One region of the Arthrobacter tecti genome, then DNA from elsewhere that is predicted to be linked to it. Evidence: riboswitches for the same ligand, from Rfam matches in the RefSeq annotation. Region 1 holds a riboswitch; each other region holds the start of a gene.
The links. A riboswitch is a leader RNA that binds a small molecule or an ion and turns the genes downstream of it on or off. The one in region 1 is predicted to bind S-adenosylmethionine.
Positions count from the first base shown of each region.

Region 1 (4,072 bases):
CCCGCGGGACCGGAGCCGCTTTTCGGTCCTGGCCGACGACGGCGGCCGCTTCGGACAGGTTGCAGAGCACACCGACGGCATCACCCGCGTGAGCAGCGGCCCGGTCACCGCGAGAAGCGCCGGGCCCTTCTTCCGCTGGCTGGACGGGGTGTGGGGTCGGCGTGCCGTCCGTCCGCCGTCGGACTATCCGGGCCCGTTCGCGCTCGGCTGGCTGGGCTATCTCGGGTACGAACTCAAACGCGAAACCGGTGGTCGCATCGTCAGTACCGGCTCACTGCCGGACGCCGCACTCCTGTTCGCGGGCCGCGCCGTCGTAATGGATCACGAAGATCGGCGTGTGTACCTCCTGACGCTCCGCGACGGTTCCCGTGACCCCGAAACCGACGCCTGGCTGGAACGCGCGCGCGCCGTCGCACTGGAAAGCGCTGTGCCGCTGGATACCCCAGCGCCACTGCCCGTACCGGAATTCACAGTCAGGGACACCCGCGAGGAGTACCTCGCGAAAATCCGGGAAGCGAAGGCGGAAATCGCGGACGGCAACTCCTACGAGGTATGCCTGACCACGGCCTTGACGGCGCGATCCCAGGCGATGGATCCGCTGGAGACCTACCTTCGGCTTCGAAATACCAGTCCCGCACCATTTGCGCACTACTTCGCGTTTCCTGGATTCGCGATTGCCAGTACGTCGCCGGAACGTTTCCTGCGGCTCGATTCAGGCGGCGGCATGCGCGCCGAGCCCATCAAGGGCACGCGCCGCCGCTCCACTGATCCCGCTGAAGACTCCGCTTTGAGGGCGGAGCTGCAGACCAGCACCAAGGACCGCGCCGAGAACATCATGATCGTGGACCTGCTGCGCAACGACCTCTCCCACCTTGCGGTCCCGGGAACGGTCATGGTCAGCCGCCTGTGCGACATCGAAACCTACGCAACCGTGCACCAGATGGTCAGCACGATCGACGCGCGGCTCCGGCCAGGATCGTCACGCGCGGAGGCGGTGGCAGCGGCCTTCCCCGCCGGATCCATGACAGGCGCACCGAAGATCAGCACCATGGCCATCCTCGACCGGCTCGAAGCTGCGCCGCGCGGGGTGTATTCAGGTGCCGCGGGGTACTTCTCGCTGGATGGGGCGGCAGATCTCGCCGTCGTCATCCGCACCCTTGTGATGGAGAACGACGACGACGGCACCCGGCTCACGCTCGGCGTGGGCGGGGCCATCACGTCCGACTCGGACCCCGCCGAGGAGTGGGACGAAGTGCGCACCAAGGCATTCGGGGTGCTCTCGGCGCTGGGCTCGACGTTCCCGGAGTGAGCCTCCCTCGAGCGGGCGCTGCGGACGGGTATCGATCGCGAATCCGTTGTCATCGCCCGCTCGATCAGGGGTTTCCGGCACTACGCGCGTCCTGGTTTTCCCACCTCGCCGGCGCTCGGCGCGGGGCCCTCGCCGCACTAGGCTTGACCCCATGACAGTTCTGGTGTTCCTGGACCCCGCGATGCCTGACGGCCGCATCGCCGATGCCTCCCACCCCCAGCTGAAAGTTACCGACACCGGCATCACCCGCGGGGACGGGATCTTCGAGACGATGCTCGCGGTCAACCGCACACCCCGCAAGCTGCAGGCGCATCTGGCCCGGCTGGCGGCATCGGCGGAGGCGCTGGAACTGAAAGTCCCAGTCTCGGACGCGTGGGAACGTGCCATCGGCACGGCGCTGCAGGAAACGGACGACGACGGCGAACTCGTGGTCAAGCTCGTCGCGATCCGTGGGGTTGAAGCGAGCGTCGAGGGCGGCACGGAAGCCACCGCCTGGGTCCAGGTGTCCCCTGTTCCGAAGGGCCTTCGGGGCAAACGCCTCGCCGTCCTGCTCCTCGACCGCGGCTACGACAGCGCTGTTGCCCAGCGCGCCCCCTGGCTGCTCATGGGCGCGAAGACCCTCTCCTACGCAGTCAACATGGCGGCCCTGCGCTACGCCAAGTCGCAGGGTGCGGATGACGTCATCTTCACCTCCTCGGACGGCAAGGTGCTGGAGGGACCCACGTCAACCGTCCTCATCGCCCGCGTGATCGACGGCGTCAAACACCTGATCACGCCGCAACTGGAGAGCGGGATCCTTGCCGGAACCTCGCAGGGCGCACTGTTCGCTGCAGCACGCGACGCCGGTTGGGAACTCGGCTACGGGCCGCTGATCCCGGCCGACCTCTTCGCATCGGACGGCGTGTGGCTGATCTCGAGCGTGCGGCTCCTGGCGGAGGTCGAATCGCTCGACGGCAAACGTGTAACCATGTCGCCGGACCTCACGGCCGAGCTGTCTGCACTCGTGGAATCCGTCTCCTAGCCCCACAAACGCGCCGACGATTCGCAGGATCGTGGGGACGTCACCACGAACCCGCGCAACAGCGGCACTTTTGCGGACAGGCGACGCCGCATTACTGCACATTACGACGGCGCGTGGCAGAGTCGCCGGAGCCGGTGCTACGTTCAGTCGGGAGTAACGAGCGCCAGCGCCAAGCCCTGACTTGCTGGCCGGCAACCCTCTATCACGGCGGGGTGCCTCAGGTGAATACTCGGCACAAGGATCAGCTTTCCAAGGATCAACAGCGTGCACGCGTGAGGAGACACAGTGTCACAACAGTCAGCACATACGCCCCGGCCCGCCAACGGTTACGCCGGTGACATCACACCCCGTCAGGCGGTGGAGCGCGTCAGCAAGGGTGCCGTCCTGGTTGACGTCCGCACCGTCGAAGAGTGGCGTACGGTAGGCGTCCCGGACCTCACCGACGCCGGGACCGTTCCCCTGTTCCTCGAGTGGAACCGAACAGATGGCACTCGGAACCAGTCTTTCGTTTCCCAGCTGGACGGCCTCAAGGGCCGCGAACTGCTGTTCATCTGCCGTTCCGGAGTCCGCTCGGTCGCAGCAGCGCAGAGTGCCACTGCCGCAGGTCACACGGTCTATAACGTGCTCCACGGTTTCGAAGCTGACGGCGGCTGGCGCGCCAGCGGTCTGGCGACCACCGTTCATGCCCGGTCCGCCGGGGTCAAGGAAGGGAAGGCAGATGACTGAGTCCACGCCGTCGTCGTTCTCCCCCGCAACCCCTTCCGAGCCGATCCCCGGCAATGGCGGCTACCCCGTTGTCCAGCGGCCGGACGACGACGTCGCCGCCTGGGCGGCCGACACCCTCGCCGTGCGCGGCGGGCTAGCCCGTTCGAATTTCGAGGAGACGTCGGAGGCACTGTTCCTGAACTCAGGATTCGTGTACTCCTCCGCCGCCGCTGCCGAGGCTGCGTTCACCGGCGATGTGGACCGGTTCGTCTACTCCCGGTACGGCAACCCCACCGTCGCAATGTTCCAGGAACGTCTGCGGCTGCTCGAAGGTGCGGAAGCCTGCTTCGCCACGGCGAGCGGCATGTCAGCCGTTTTCACCGCGCTCGGGGCGTTGTTGGCCAGCGGCGACCGGGTGGTGGCCTCACGCAGCCTGTTCGGGTCCTGTTTTGTGATCCTGAACGAGATCCTGCCGCGCTGGGGCGTCGAAACGGTCTTCGTGGACGGCTGGGACCTTGCCCAATGGGAAGAGGCACTGAGTGTTCCCACCACGGCGGTGTTCTTCGAATCGCCGTCGAACCCGATGCAGGAGATCGTGGACATCCGGGCCGTCGTCGAACTCGGGCATGCCGCAGGCGCGCAGGTGGTGGTGGACAACGTGTTCGCCACCCCGCTGCTGCAACGGTGCACCGAACTCGGTGCCGACGTCGTCGTCTACTCCGGAACCAAACACATGGACGGGCAGGGCCGTGTGCTTGGCGGGGCGATCCTCGGCCGGAAAGAGTTCATCGAGGGGCCGGTCAAGACGCTGATGCGCCATACCGGACCCGCGCTGTCCTCATTCAACGCGTGGACGCTGCTGAAGGGACTGGAAACGCTGTCGCTTCGCGTGAACCACTCCTCCTCCTCAGCTTTGACGCTCGCACGCTGGTTGGAGGCACAGCCCGCTGTGAACTGGGTACGGTATCCGTTGCTGGAATCGCACCCGCAGTTCAGTCTCGCAGCGTCGCAGATGTCCGGCGGCGGCACCGTGCTTA
Region 1 is NZ_JBTNCT010000003.1:134,360-138,431, reverse strand. Features, by position in the region: gene pabB (aminodeoxychorismate synthase component I) at 1-1,309, shown strand, start outside; gene ACX80C_RS05340 (aminodeoxychorismate lyase) at 1,461-2,330, shown strand; SAM riboswitch class IV at 2,483-2,609, shown strand; gene ACX80C_RS05335 (rhodanese-like domain-containing protein) at 2,616-3,056, shown strand; gene ACX80C_RS05330 (O-succinylhomoserine sulfhydrylase) at 3,049-4,072, shown strand, end outside.

Region 2 (4,072 bases), on a different contig from region 1:
CGTCGTTGGCTAGTCCAGGCTCCCAGCGCAGAATGTCGCCGGGCTGGCAGTCGAGCACCTCGCACAGCGCTTCGAGTGTAGTGAACCGGACGGCCTTGGCGCGGCCGTTCTTCAGTACCGCCAGGTTGGCTGGCGTGATGCCGATCCGGTCGGCAAGGGCACCGACGGGCATCCTCCGTTTGGCCAACATGACGTCGATATCGACGATGATGGGCACTAGATCACCTCATCGAGTTCGGTCCGCAGGTGCTTCGCTTCAGCATCGCGGGCAACGGCCTGTGCAAGCAGGGTCCGCATCACCAGAACGATCAGCGCCACCCCGCCGATCATCAGAGATGCACCGCAGATCAGCAGCACGATCCCTGGCGCAATTTCACCAAGCGCCAGCAGAACAGCAAGCCCGAACATGAGGACCGCGGCAGCCGCAATCGCCCAGAAGATGATGTCGACGTATCGGAATGCGGCCTTCGAGAAGACGGTGTTGTGGCGGACCATCGTGAGCAATTTCCATACACACAGCGCCGTGATCTGAACCGTGACGATGCCAAACACGATAATCGCGTTGAACGTGATCCGCAGTCCGGTCGGCACGCCGGCTTCTTCCAGATCCGTTGAAATCAGCGGCACCATCCACAACTGCACAAACAGCGAACCGGCCAGCACCATCGCAATCACGATCCGTGATGCGAGGATGGTCAGCTTTCCCATCGGAACTCCTTCGATTGACTTACGTTAAGAATCTATCGTTAAACGATAGGCGTCAGCAAGCGCAACATTCTCGTGCTGAGGCCGTTGCCGTCGTTATAATCGGTTCAGCTTCAAGAGTTGCGGTGCCAAGCTCCGACTGGCCGCACACCAACCCCATGTTCACGGGTGGTTCGGATGAGGAAGTGGCCTTCGCCGCCCTGATGGGCTCCGGCGCAGGCAAGAGCAACCGAAGGACGCGCCGTGAGCCCCACCCCTTCAGACGACTGTCTGCCTGCAGTTTTCCCCATTCTTGACGTGTACGACGGCGCCATCGAGTTTCGCGTTGACGGCCAGTGGGAGCGCCGCTGGGTTGCGGACATCCATTCGTTGGACGCGGTGCTGCGGCGGAGCGTGTGCCGGCCGGAATGGGATTCTTTCGCGGAGATGCTCGTAGTGCGGATTGCTTCGCTCGGGCGGCGCGATGGGCTGCGGGTAGAGGTGCCGCTGTTGGCTGCCTGTCCTGCAGTGGCTACGGAGGAACTGCGAGAGGTTCGCGACCTGGAGCCGGCGTGAGCACGCGGCACAAGAGTTTAGGCTGAGCGGATGGAATGGATCCCGGACGGCGAGCGCGGAGCATGGCTCAAAGAGCGTGTGGACTGGTCTTCGAATGACATGCACGCCGTGGTCCCGCGCGGATTCCAGGCCTACGCCCGCATCTTCCACCCGGCCTCGCGGTACCGCCCTGCCGAGACGAAGACCTGGCACGGCTACAAACCCGAAAACTTGATGGACCTCGAAACGGAAACCGTGACGTGGCAACAAACGGCTGACGCTTTCGGCACCGAGATGCACGCAGTGGCGCAGTTCCACAGACTGAACCGAGCAGAGGACCTCTACTACTCGGAAGAGATCGACCCCACCGGTTGGCGCTTTTCCCGCCCGACGATGGGAAATCTCGACGCCGAAATCCTCGCGTTAGCCGCTGCGCACCTCGCGGAGCACACAAGTACACCAGACGACGGCGCGGCCGCCGTCTGGGGTGGCTGGGGCGGGCTGACTATTGGAGCGGGAAACGCAGAACTTGAACTGCCGCAGCGGGAATACCTTCTGTTCGACGCCGGAGCAACAGAATTCGCAACCCCCGACTGGCCCTCGAAGGCACCCTGGATAAGCCACACCTGGGACCCACAATCTCCCAGCATCATCTGGCCCGACGACCACGCTTGGGTGCTGGTAACCGAAATCGACTTCGACTCCACGATCGTCGCCGGCAGCCTCCAACTCGTATCCGCGCTGTGCCGGAACCCGAAGATCGAAGCCCTCATCATCCGCGAGGGTGCAGACCTCACGTGGGACGCCGACGCCGTCAATCGGCCGGTTGACTGACGGCACAGCGCCCGCATGGTCGGGAACGTCCGGGACAAATCGACGACGACGGCGTCACCCCCGATTGCGACGACGCTCGGACCGCCGTCGGCCGGGTTGAAAACACGCCCGGCTAGTATGCCGGAAGTGCCGTCGTCGCGCAGGATTTCGCTTGCGCTGGAGATGGTGGTCGCGGATGGAACCTCACAATCGGGCTAAAGCCGGCGGAACACTGCACCTGCCGGCATCGTATCTGCGGCGCTCGCCGTGAAAGGATCGCTGGCGTGAGTGCCTCCGATTTCTATACCGGTATTGTTCCCGACGTCTATAGCGCCTTGCGCGGGACCACTTTCGACGCCGGCCGCTACCTCGAGTTCGTCAGGCAAACCGGCCAGCCAGCGCTCGAGCTTGGGTGCGGTGACGATGGGCCCTTCCTTGAGTTGGTCCGGCAAAGCATCGATATCGAGGGCGTCGATTCATCGCAGGACATGCTCAACCGCTGCAATGCTCGAGCTGAGGCACAGAACCTGCACATTGTTACCTACTGCCAGGCCATGGAAGATCTGGCTCTTCCTCGAACGTATCGAGCCATCTATCTGGCGGGGCCGACGTTCAACCTGCTCCCTGACGATGACGCCGCATACCGGGCACTCAAGGGTATCGCCGGTCATCTCGCGCCCGGCGGCGTTGCAATGGTGCCCCTCTGGATTCCGAACCGGACGCCGGAGCAGGAGTTTAACCAGACCCGTCAAGCCACGACTTATGCCGGCAGTATCGCCCGCTACACCGTTGAGTCTGAGGATTACGACGAAACCCGCCGAACCCGAACCACCCGCACGGTGTACGAACTCCGCCACGGACAGCAGGTTGAGCGCGTGCGACGAGACTGGATAATTCACTGGCACACACCCACAGGATTCGCGGACCTCGCTCACGCTGCCGGTCTCGAAGTAATCCGGGCAGATCCTCTTGTAGACGGCGAGTTCACGGTCTATTTGAGCGTGTACAGCGAAGCTGGACGGCCGGTGACCACACTGGCGACCGACCGTCCTGGCATCGTTCGATTCTGAGCGACAAGCTTTCTGCAGCCCGCTAAGGCGCCGAAGCCACCACGGAAGTCCGCACGGAGGTCCACCCGGTCGCGGTTCCAGCGGGGAAGGTTTCGCCATCTGTGAGCGTGACCACCCGTTCTCCGATGAATAGGCCGGTCGCAGGTTCAATAATGATGTCCATCCGGGTTCTCTTGTCCGGATCCTCAATGCCGATTGCTATCCCTACCTCGCCGTCAAGGTTCGTTTGCCTGTCGACGACGGTGACTCCGGGAATGAGTGCCGCCGCTTTGTACAGTGCAGCTCGAAGGTCGGCCGGGACGGGGCCCGTTTTCAAAGCGGCCGCTATGCTTTCTAACGTTTGGCGTCCCGACCTGCCCGGGTTGGATCGCTCGCGAATCGTGTCCAAGAGGGCTTGAGGGTCCCGGGGAAGACTCTTGATGCCTTCCAGTAGTGGCGTATCGGCAAAGAGGGAACTCGGTTCTCCGTAGAAGTTCCCTGCAGGTGCCCGCAATAGTTCCCCCGTCCTGATTGTGTCACCGGCGTCCACCTGCGCTGCCTGGTATTTGGCCGCTACGGCCTCGGCTTCCTCGCTGAAGAATGTCGTTGGGATCCGGGCTTCGCGGTCCCAAATCCATTCGTCCGTCCGGTCAGCCGGGACGTAGAGATGATCGGAGGACTTATCCAACCAGCTCACCGTGCGGCGTTCTCCCTCCTTCTCGCCCAATAGGACCCCCATCGAGTACACGGCCGTGGTATCGATTTTCAGGTATTGGCCGGGCTTCACCACCGGGTCTGAGGTCTGGCTGGTTGCTGCTGCAGCGTTGTGCAGCGCCTCGGCGGCTTCAGCAGTTGCCCCGGGGGTGGGCCTGATGACTTCCGCGCCAACGATGCCGCCCACAAGCAGTGCCGCCGCTGCAGAAACGATCAGCGCACGACGCCGGAAGCGGATCGGGCTGACAGTGCCTTTC
Region 2 is NZ_JBTNCT010000009.1:25,555-29,626, forward strand. Features, by position in the region: gene ACX80C_RS11415 (helix-turn-helix domain-containing protein) at 1-217, opposite strand, end outside; gene ACX80C_RS11420 (DUF2975 domain-containing protein) at 217-708, opposite strand; SAM riboswitch class IV at 817-937, shown strand; gene ACX80C_RS11425 (hypothetical protein) at 949-1,260, shown strand; gene ACX80C_RS11430 (hypothetical protein) at 1,291-2,073, shown strand; gene ACX80C_RS11435 (hypothetical protein) at 2,089-2,271, shown strand; gene ACX80C_RS11440 (class I SAM-dependent methyltransferase) at 2,337-3,122, shown strand; gene ACX80C_RS11445 (CU044_5270 family protein) at 3,145-4,072, opposite strand, start outside.
Region 2: another riboswitch for S-adenosylmethionine. It lies ahead of ACX80C_RS11425 (hypothetical protein); the one in region 1 lies ahead of ACX80C_RS05335 (rhodanese-like domain-containing protein).

Region 3 (4,072 bases), on a different contig from region 1:
GCACTGCTCGACATCGCAGGATTCGTGGGCTTCGCGATATTCGGACCGGCGATCGGAATCGGCGGGTAACCCTAGATCTGAACGGAGCCCTGTCCGGTCTCGAAGGTGACCGACATGATCCCCGGGGTTCCGTTGGGTGCAATCCAGTCGACGTCGACGTCGTCAAGCGGGTGGGCCGGAGGAGTGCCGAGCCACTCGGTTACCCGGTCGGCAGATCCGGCGATAGTAAGGGCGCTCAGTCTGACTGAAGCTGGCCGAGCCTGCGAGGGATGGATAGCTTCCGTACCGTTGTCCCAGCGGATCATGTAGGGCACCTGCGGGTCCGAAATGAGACCCTTGATGCCGATCTGCTGCCAGGTGAGCTCTTGCCCGTCCGGGAACTTCCGGTTGCCGGGAACCGCGCTGCGGCCGAGGCGCTCCTCGAACGGGGTGAGGTCATCAACCGCGACGCACCAGCCCATCCAGCCGCCGCCGGCCTCGGAACGGGCGCGGACGGCCTGTCCGAAAGGCGCCTTGTCCGACGCAGGGTGGTCCAGTACCTCAACCACCTCGAGGTACTGGCCGTTCACCAGCGGAAAGATCATGTTGCGGGTTCCGAATCGAGGGTGGACTCCACCCTTGACAAATTCGACTCCCAAAGCTTCGGAGATTCGCTCAGCCGTGGCAGAGAGACCGTCAGGTTCGCAGGCGTAAGAGACGTGATCCAGGCGCATGGCCCCATTTTGGCACTTTGTGATGGAGGCCTCGACTTAGGGTTACCTAAGTCACACGCGGCTCCCGGGTAGTCCCAAGCTAAATACAAGGTTTCGCGCGCATAGTTTGCCGCACAGGAAGACCGGTTCCGAGACCGCCGGGGCTTCCTGCCAGGGGCTTTCGAAACGGAAGTCCCCCTTGAGTGGAGTCGCCCCCTTCCAGGGATACGGCGGCTCCACTCAAGCATGTTGTATGGCATTCCTGGTTCCGTCCAAAAGGCCGGAGATTCACCCCGGGTCATATTAGTTGCCCAATTCCGCACCGTCGGGTTTTCTTGTACCAGGTCACGAGTGACAGTCCGGCGCATCGCGCCGCCAGCCCCGGCTTGCTGTCCGGCAACCCTCCTTCGCGGTGGGGTGCCCCGGGTGACGACCAGGCGATGCACGAACCGGTGCAGGCGCAAGCGCGATTCACGAAGGTGGCACTCTTGACTGGCATCACAACAACCCAGGCCCAACCGCGACCGGAGCTGGACGGGGACGCTGCCATCCGGCGGTTGTCTATCGGCCCGATGACCCTCGAAGGCGGAGGGCACCTGCCCGACGTCGTTCTCGGGTATGAGACCTGGGGCCGGCTGAACGCCGATGCCTCCAACGCGGTCCTGATCGAGCACGCGCTGACGGGCAGTACACACGTTGCACGCGGGGACTCGGAAGAGGAAGGCTGGTGGGACGGGCTGGTTGGCCCAGGCCGGACCATCGACACTGACCGCTATTTCGTTGTGTCCATCAATATGCTCGGCGGCTGTTACGGGTCTACGGGACCGGCGTCCCTGCACACCGATGGGAAACCGTGGGGCTCACGCTTCCCGTTCGTCACGATCCGCGATTCCGTACGGGCTGAGGCATTGCTCGCGGATCTGCTCGGAGTACAGTCCTGGCATTCGGTGATAGGCGGCTCAATGGGAGGCGCCCGCGCACTGGAGTGGGCGCTCACTTATCCCGACCGCGTAAAGCGCTGTGCAGTGATTGCCTGTGCGGCAGCCAGCTCCGCGGAGCAGATCGCATTCGCCCAGGCGCAGGTGCAGGCAATCCGGCTTGACCCGCGGTTTGCCCAGGGAGACTACTACGGCACCGCCGGGCCGGAGGGTGGCCTCGGGATCGCCCGGCGGATTGCGCATATCACCTACCGGTCCGAACCCGAGTTCGCACACCGGTTCGGGCGCGCTGCGCAGGGTACGGAGGAGCCGTTCGGCTTCCGGCTCCCGGCGGAGCGCGGCCGCTACCAGATTGAAAGCTATCTCGACCACCAGGCAGACAAGCTCGTCCGGCGCTTCGACGCCAACAGTTACATCGTCCTCACTGAGGCACTGATGAGCCATGATGCTGCACGTGACCGCGGCAGCCTTCCCGAAGCACTGAGCAAGGCACAGGCGCAGTTCTTCATCGCGACGGTGGATTCCGACCGGCTCTACTGGCCCGCGCAGTCACACGAACTCGCGGCCGCGCTGCCGGGAAAAGTGGCGGTACACACCATCACCTCGCCAATCGGCCACGACGCGTTCCTGACGGAGATAGCGCAGCTTGAGCCCGCGCTGCGTGAGGCTTTTTATGAAGACAACGACGACGACGCCGCGTAGTACTCAGCGCTTCCAGACCTTCAGTGCACGTCCAAGGAAATCCCCGTACCTTCGCACCGCGTTGTCCAGTGCCGCTGTCTCCGCCTCATCAAACGGACGATCGGTGACAATATCCAGGACCGCTTCCCGTGGGCTCAGGGAGTGTTTCCACCCACCCGCCACCTGTCCGTTGAGCAGGATGAGGTGCCCGGACAGGCGGGCCGGGCTGCTCGCCAACGGCGGCGCACCGAAGAACCGGGTGGGTGTGTAACCCATGACGAATTCGTCATAGCACTGGATGAGGTCTACCACGGGGCGCTCCGGGGGCCTGACTTCCAGCGGTTCCACCGGGATAACGAACCTCTGCCCGCCGATCTCTTCGGAAGTGAGGAGATCGGCGGCTTCCCGCAACCCCTCGCGTACGTCGGTGAGCGTGAGCCCTGACCAGAGGGAGCAGTCCTTGGCCGTAGCCGGTGCACGGCCGCCGAAGTAGCGGATCACCAGTTCGCGCAGTGCTTCAGTCCGGTTGAATTCCGTGCCGGAAGGGATGCGGACAGATCCGTCCGCGGCTCCGGGCTCCGCTCTTGCTTCGAATGCGGCGTAGGTGTGCCTGACCGTCCCGCCGGCACTGACGCGGGGCGTTCCGCTGATCAGTACCCGATCGAGTTCGGCCGCCATGAGGAAGCTGCCAAGCGCCGGTCCGGCTGATGGCAGGGAGGCCGCTTCCAATGCTGTTGCCAGTTCGTCGCGGGTTCGGTGGGATCCGTCCGCTACACACGCTCCAAGGACGGCGATTCCGGACCGTAAGGCGGCTTCGTCAAGACCCCATTGCCTGATCACTGAGCGCATTGTCATCTTTACCCGCGGCGCCGTGAGCTGCAGCAACCAGGCGGCGTCGGCGCGGTGCACAAAATGCCAGGTGGGCCTGAGCACGTGTGTCCGCAGGAGAACGCCGTCTGCGTAGAGCCGATCAATAGTGGAGGCAGTTTCGCCGGCGCTCCGCTGGGCAAGGGACCAGCGCGCGTAAGCGAACTCCTGCGCCTGCATCGCTCCGAACTTACGCAGCACCGCGGCCGCGGGTTGGTCGCCAGTGCCCCAGAGGTGCTGGCGCAGCAGGCGCCGCATGCCGACGTCGTGCCCTGATTCGTTCGGTGGAGGATCCGGAGCAACCTGTCCGTGCGGCACGCTCAGGTGCCTGATCCGGGAGGCATGCCGGGCCCGAAAATCGGTGCCGGTTCAGGACGCTTCGGTGTGATCCCATCCCCGGAGGAGCGGTGCCGCAACCGGCGCAACACCCAGGGCACAAAATACTCACGGGCCCACACGAAGTCCTCGCTGCGCGCAACGCGCCAGTTCTTCGGGGGCAGCGGCTTCGGCTCAAGCGGCTGCAACTGGTGGCCCACGGCGAGGGTGTCCAGGACCATCATCGCGATCGTATGGTGTCCCAACGGTGAGAAGTGCAGACGATCCGGGTCCCACATCTGCGGATTGACCAGTTGCCGCAGCGCCCACATGTCCGCGATGACGGCGTCGTGCCTTGCCGCAATGATTCGAAGGTTTTCGTTATAGATGGCGGTCTTCGCGCGGATGCTGCCGAGAACCGTCTCGCGGACATCCGGTCCCGTGAAGAGGACCACGGTGGCCCCGTTTGCACCCAGGACCTGAACGACGCCGTCCAGCCGGGCGGCAAGCTGGTCGGGGTCGCCTCCCGGCCGGATGAGGTCGTTTCCCCCTGCGGACAGGGTCACCAGGTCCGGTTTG
Region 3 is NZ_JBTNCT010000004.1:145,055-149,126, reverse strand. Features, by position in the region: gene ACX80C_RS07145 (CPBP family intramembrane glutamic endopeptidase) at 1-69, shown strand, start outside; gene ACX80C_RS07140 (VOC family protein) at 72-713, opposite strand; SAM riboswitch class IV at 1,036-1,165, shown strand; gene metX (homoserine O-acetyltransferase MetX) at 1,181-2,332, shown strand; gene ACX80C_RS07130 (winged helix DNA-binding domain-containing protein) at 2,336-3,496, opposite strand; gene ACX80C_RS07125 (SGNH/GDSL hydrolase family protein) at 3,499-4,072, opposite strand, start outside.
Region 3: another riboswitch for S-adenosylmethionine. It lies ahead of metX (homoserine O-acetyltransferase MetX); the one in region 1 lies ahead of ACX80C_RS05335 (rhodanese-like domain-containing protein).

Region 4 (4,072 bases), on a different contig from region 1:
ACGGGGGGATCCTCACACTCAAGGAATAGAAAAAAATGGCTACAGGTACAGTCAAGTGGTTTAACGCTGAAAAGGGCTTTGGATTCATTGCTCCTGACGACGGCGGCGCTGACGTTTTCGCACACTTCTCCGCGATCAACTCGGGCGGCTTCCGCTCACTCGAAGAGAACCAGAAGGTCAGCTTCGAGACCACCCAGGGCCCCAAGGGTCCGCAGGCTGAGAACATCTCCGTTCTTTAAGAGATCCGTTCTCTAAGAGATCCGTTCTTTAGTCTTTAGCAGTATTTCAGAAGGGCACCGGCCGTTTGGTCCGGTGCCCTTCTGGCGTTAACCGCTTGTCCCATTGTCCGCCGTCGCCACACGATTACCGATGGCACTCCGCTCCCGGATGGCGCCCGTCCCACACGATAGGTTGAGAAGTATGAACCTCCAGAGCTACAACGATGACCTGCGCCTTGCCCACGTGATGGCGGACTCGGTGGATGACCAGACCATGTCCCGATTCAAGGCCCAGGATCTGTCGGTGGAGACAAAACCGGACTTCACGCCGGTCACTGACGCCGACAAGTCTGCCGAGGAAGCGATCCGCGGGCAGCTCTCGCGCGCCCGTCCGCGCGATGCAGTGCTCGGGGAGGAGTTCGGAAGCAGCGGTGCGGGCTCGCGGCGCTGGATCATCGACCCCATCGACGGCACCAAGAACTTCGTGCGCGGCGTTCCGGTATGGGCAACGCTCATTGCCCTCGTCGATGAAGGCCGCCCCGTGGTCGGCGTCGTCAGTGCGCCGGCCCTTGGCAAGCGCTGGTGGGCGGCAACCGGCACGGGTGCGTTCATGGGGAAGTCGCTCGCTGCGGCCACCCGGCTGCGGGTGTCCAATGTGTCGCGGCTGGAAGACGCATCCCTGTCCTACTCGAATCTTTCCGGCTGGCGGGAACGTGGCAACTTTGATGAGTTCGTGTCGCTCACCGATTCGGTCTGGCGCACACGCGCCTACGGCGACTTCTGGTCCTACTGCCTCGTCGCCGAGGGTGCGGTGGATATCGCGTGCGAACCGGAATTGAACCTGTACGACATGGCCGCGCTCGTGCCGATCGTCACGGAGGCTGGAGGCCGCTTCACCTCTCTTGAAGGCTCGGACGGTCCGTTCGGCGGCAATGCGCTGGCAACGAACAGCACGCTGCACAATGAGGTCCTGAAGAAACTCAACCCCGCCCTCGACGACCTTCTGTAGGCCTCCTGCGCCGGATAGCGCCGTATCAGGCGCAACGGATTCGCCGTCTGTAACCCTGTAACAATGCTGCAGGACTGCTCCACCCTGCCCTATGCTGAAACACATTGGTCACGAGTGCCAGCGTAAAACCCCGGTTTGCTGGCCGGCAACCCTCCTTCCGCGGTGGGGTGCCCCGGGTGACGACCAGGCCGCACCAGAAAAATGATGCGGCAAGCGCGGAACCCCTGAACGGCGGTTCCCTGAGACCACTGTGGGGTTACTCCATGAGCAACGCAATCCTTGACCAGACAACCCTGGTGTCCGCCAGCCCCCTCGCTCCGGTGCTTGGCGGGGAGCTGCCGGCTCCGCTGATCGACGGCACCACCGTGCGCTACGTGAACCTGGACTACGCGGCGTCGGCGCCGGCGCTCCAGGAGGTCAGCGACTACGTCCAGAGCGTGCTGCCTTACTACGCGAGCGTCCATCGGGGTGCGGGCTACGCTTCACAGATATCTACATCGCTATATGAGAACGCCCGCAGGATTGTCCGGGAATTCGTGGGCGGACGCACTGATGACGCCGTCATCTTCACGCGGAACACCACAGATTCCCTGAACCTGCTCGCCGGATGCGTGCCGGGCGAGGGCGAAGTCCTCTACCTCGACCTCGAGCACCACGCCAACCTTCTCCCCTGGCTTCAGCGGCCGCACCGCAGCGTCACAGCCGCCGGCACCGTGGATGCCACCATCGCAGCGCTCGAGCGGGAACTCGCCGCCGGCGGGATCAACCTGCTCGCGGTGACGGGGGCTTCCAACGTTACCGGTGAGGTTCTTCCCATCGGGCGGCTCGCTGAGATCGCCCACGCTCATGGCGCGAGGATCGTCGTGGACGCGGCACAGCTCGCTCCGCACCGGCGGTTGGATGTGTCCGGGGATTCGATCGACTACGTCGCCTTCTCCGGCCACAAGCTCTATGCGCCCTACGGTGCGGGTGTGCTGGTCGGCAGGCCGGACTGGCTCGACGCCGGAACCCCGCATCTGGCCGGCGGCGGAGCCGTAAAGACGGTCAGGGTGGACTCCGTGTCATGGGCAACCGGTCCTGCCCGTCATGAGGGCGGCTCGCCGAACGTTTTGGGGGCTGCTGCGCTCGCCCACGCAACGCAGGTGATCTCAGGGCTCAGCGAAGCGGACTGGCAGCGCCATGAGGGTGAACTCCGCGCCGCGCTCATCGATGGCTTGTCGGATCTACCGGAGGTTACCGTGCACCGCATCTTCTCGGAGGAGACCGACGCCATCGGTGTGGTCAACTTCTCCGTGAACGGTTACGACGCGGGTCTGGTTGCCGCTTACCTGTCCGCTGAACACGGGATCGGCCTCCGCGACGGCAAGTTCTGCGCCCATCCGCTGCTCAAGCGCCTCGGCCTGCCTTCGGGGTCGCTGCGGGCGAGTTTCGGGCTGGGATCGCGGCAGGACGACGTCGAACGGCTCCTCGGCGGATTGCGTGCCCTGATCTCCAACGGGCTTGGGACCGACTACGTGGTCGATCAGGGCCGCTGGGTCCCTGCCGTGGAGACCCGCAACTTCCCCGAGTGGGCTCCGCATACGCCCGGTACCGCCGGCGCGGCCCCGTGCACCACGGACTAGGCACATAGCGGTCACCGCGGCGCAGTCCGGTGCTTTAATTATTGGGTCCCACACCCGCACGCGAGGAGCTCACCACTATGGTTCCTGGAGGTCCGCGCCTCGCCGCGCACCGCCGTCGTGCACTTGCTCGTGGGTATCTGCAGGACGGCGAGCGCTATGACCGGGTGCGTCCGGGCTACCCGGGAGATTGCGTCGACTGGCTTGTTCCGGCCTCAGCGGTTCGGGCAGCTGACATCGGCGCTGGAACGGGCAAATTCACCGAAGAGCTCGTGCGTCGCTGCGGCGAGGTTGTGGCGGTGGACCCGTCGGCAGACATGCTGGCGGTGCTATCGCGCAGCCTGCCGGAAGTGCGCACTGTTGAGGGTACCGCCGAGTCCACCGGGTTGCCTGCCTCAAGTGCCGATGTGGTGACCATCGCCCAGGCGTGGCACTGGTGCGATCCGGCGGAGACCGTTGAAGAAGCTGCCCGGATCCTCACCCCGAAAGGTGTGCTTGCCCTGGTCTGGAACCAACTGGACGTTTCAGTGCCGTGGGTGCACCGGCTTTCCCGCATCATGCACGCCGGTGATGTCTTCCGTCCCAGCTACCGGCCGCTGCTCGGCGCGCGCTTCACGGCGCCCGAGTCGAGGGTCTTCGCGTGGACCCAACTGTTATCAGCGTCGGACGTCGTTGAGCTTGCGCGCTCACGAAGTTACTACCAGAACGCTTCCGTTTCCACCCGGGCCAGGGTCGACGAGAACCTGCGTTGGTACCTCCACGAACACCTCGGCCACCCGCGGAACGTGACCCTCGAGCTGCCGTACCTGACGTACGCGTGGAGGGCGACGCACTCTTCGTCCTAGACGGCCACAGCTGGCGCCGGAACGCGCTTAGCGGTATGTTTTAGGCATGCCGAAATTTCGTCTTACGGTACTCCTTATCGTGATGACACTCGTGGTCGCCTCATGCGGGTCCCCCACTGTGCAGCGCGCAAGCGGGGAGGAAGATCCCCGCCCTATGGTGCTTACCACTTTTTCGGTGCTGGCAGACCTCACGCGCACTGTGGCGGGCAACCACATCCGCGTCGATTCCATTACCAAGGTGGGTACGGAAATCCACGGATACGAACCTACGCCGTCAGACCTGATCAATGCCCAGGACGCAGACCTCATCCTCGACAACGGATTCGGTCTGGAGCGTTGGTTCGAGCGGTTCGTCCTGTCTGTGGATGCACCCCATGTGGT
Region 4 is NZ_JBTNCT010000002.1:356,496-360,567, forward strand. Features, by position in the region: gene ACX80C_RS04130 (cold-shock protein) at 36-239, shown strand; gene hisN (histidinol-phosphatase) at 421-1,227, shown strand; SAM riboswitch class IV at 1,334-1,449, shown strand; gene ACX80C_RS04140 (aminotransferase class V-fold PLP-dependent enzyme) at 1,491-2,849, shown strand; gene ACX80C_RS04145 (class I SAM-dependent methyltransferase) at 2,927-3,691, shown strand; gene ACX80C_RS04150 (metal ABC transporter substrate-binding protein) at 3,738-4,072, shown strand, end outside.
Region 4: another riboswitch for S-adenosylmethionine. It lies ahead of ACX80C_RS04140 (aminotransferase class V-fold PLP-dependent enzyme); the one in region 1 lies ahead of ACX80C_RS05335 (rhodanese-like domain-containing protein).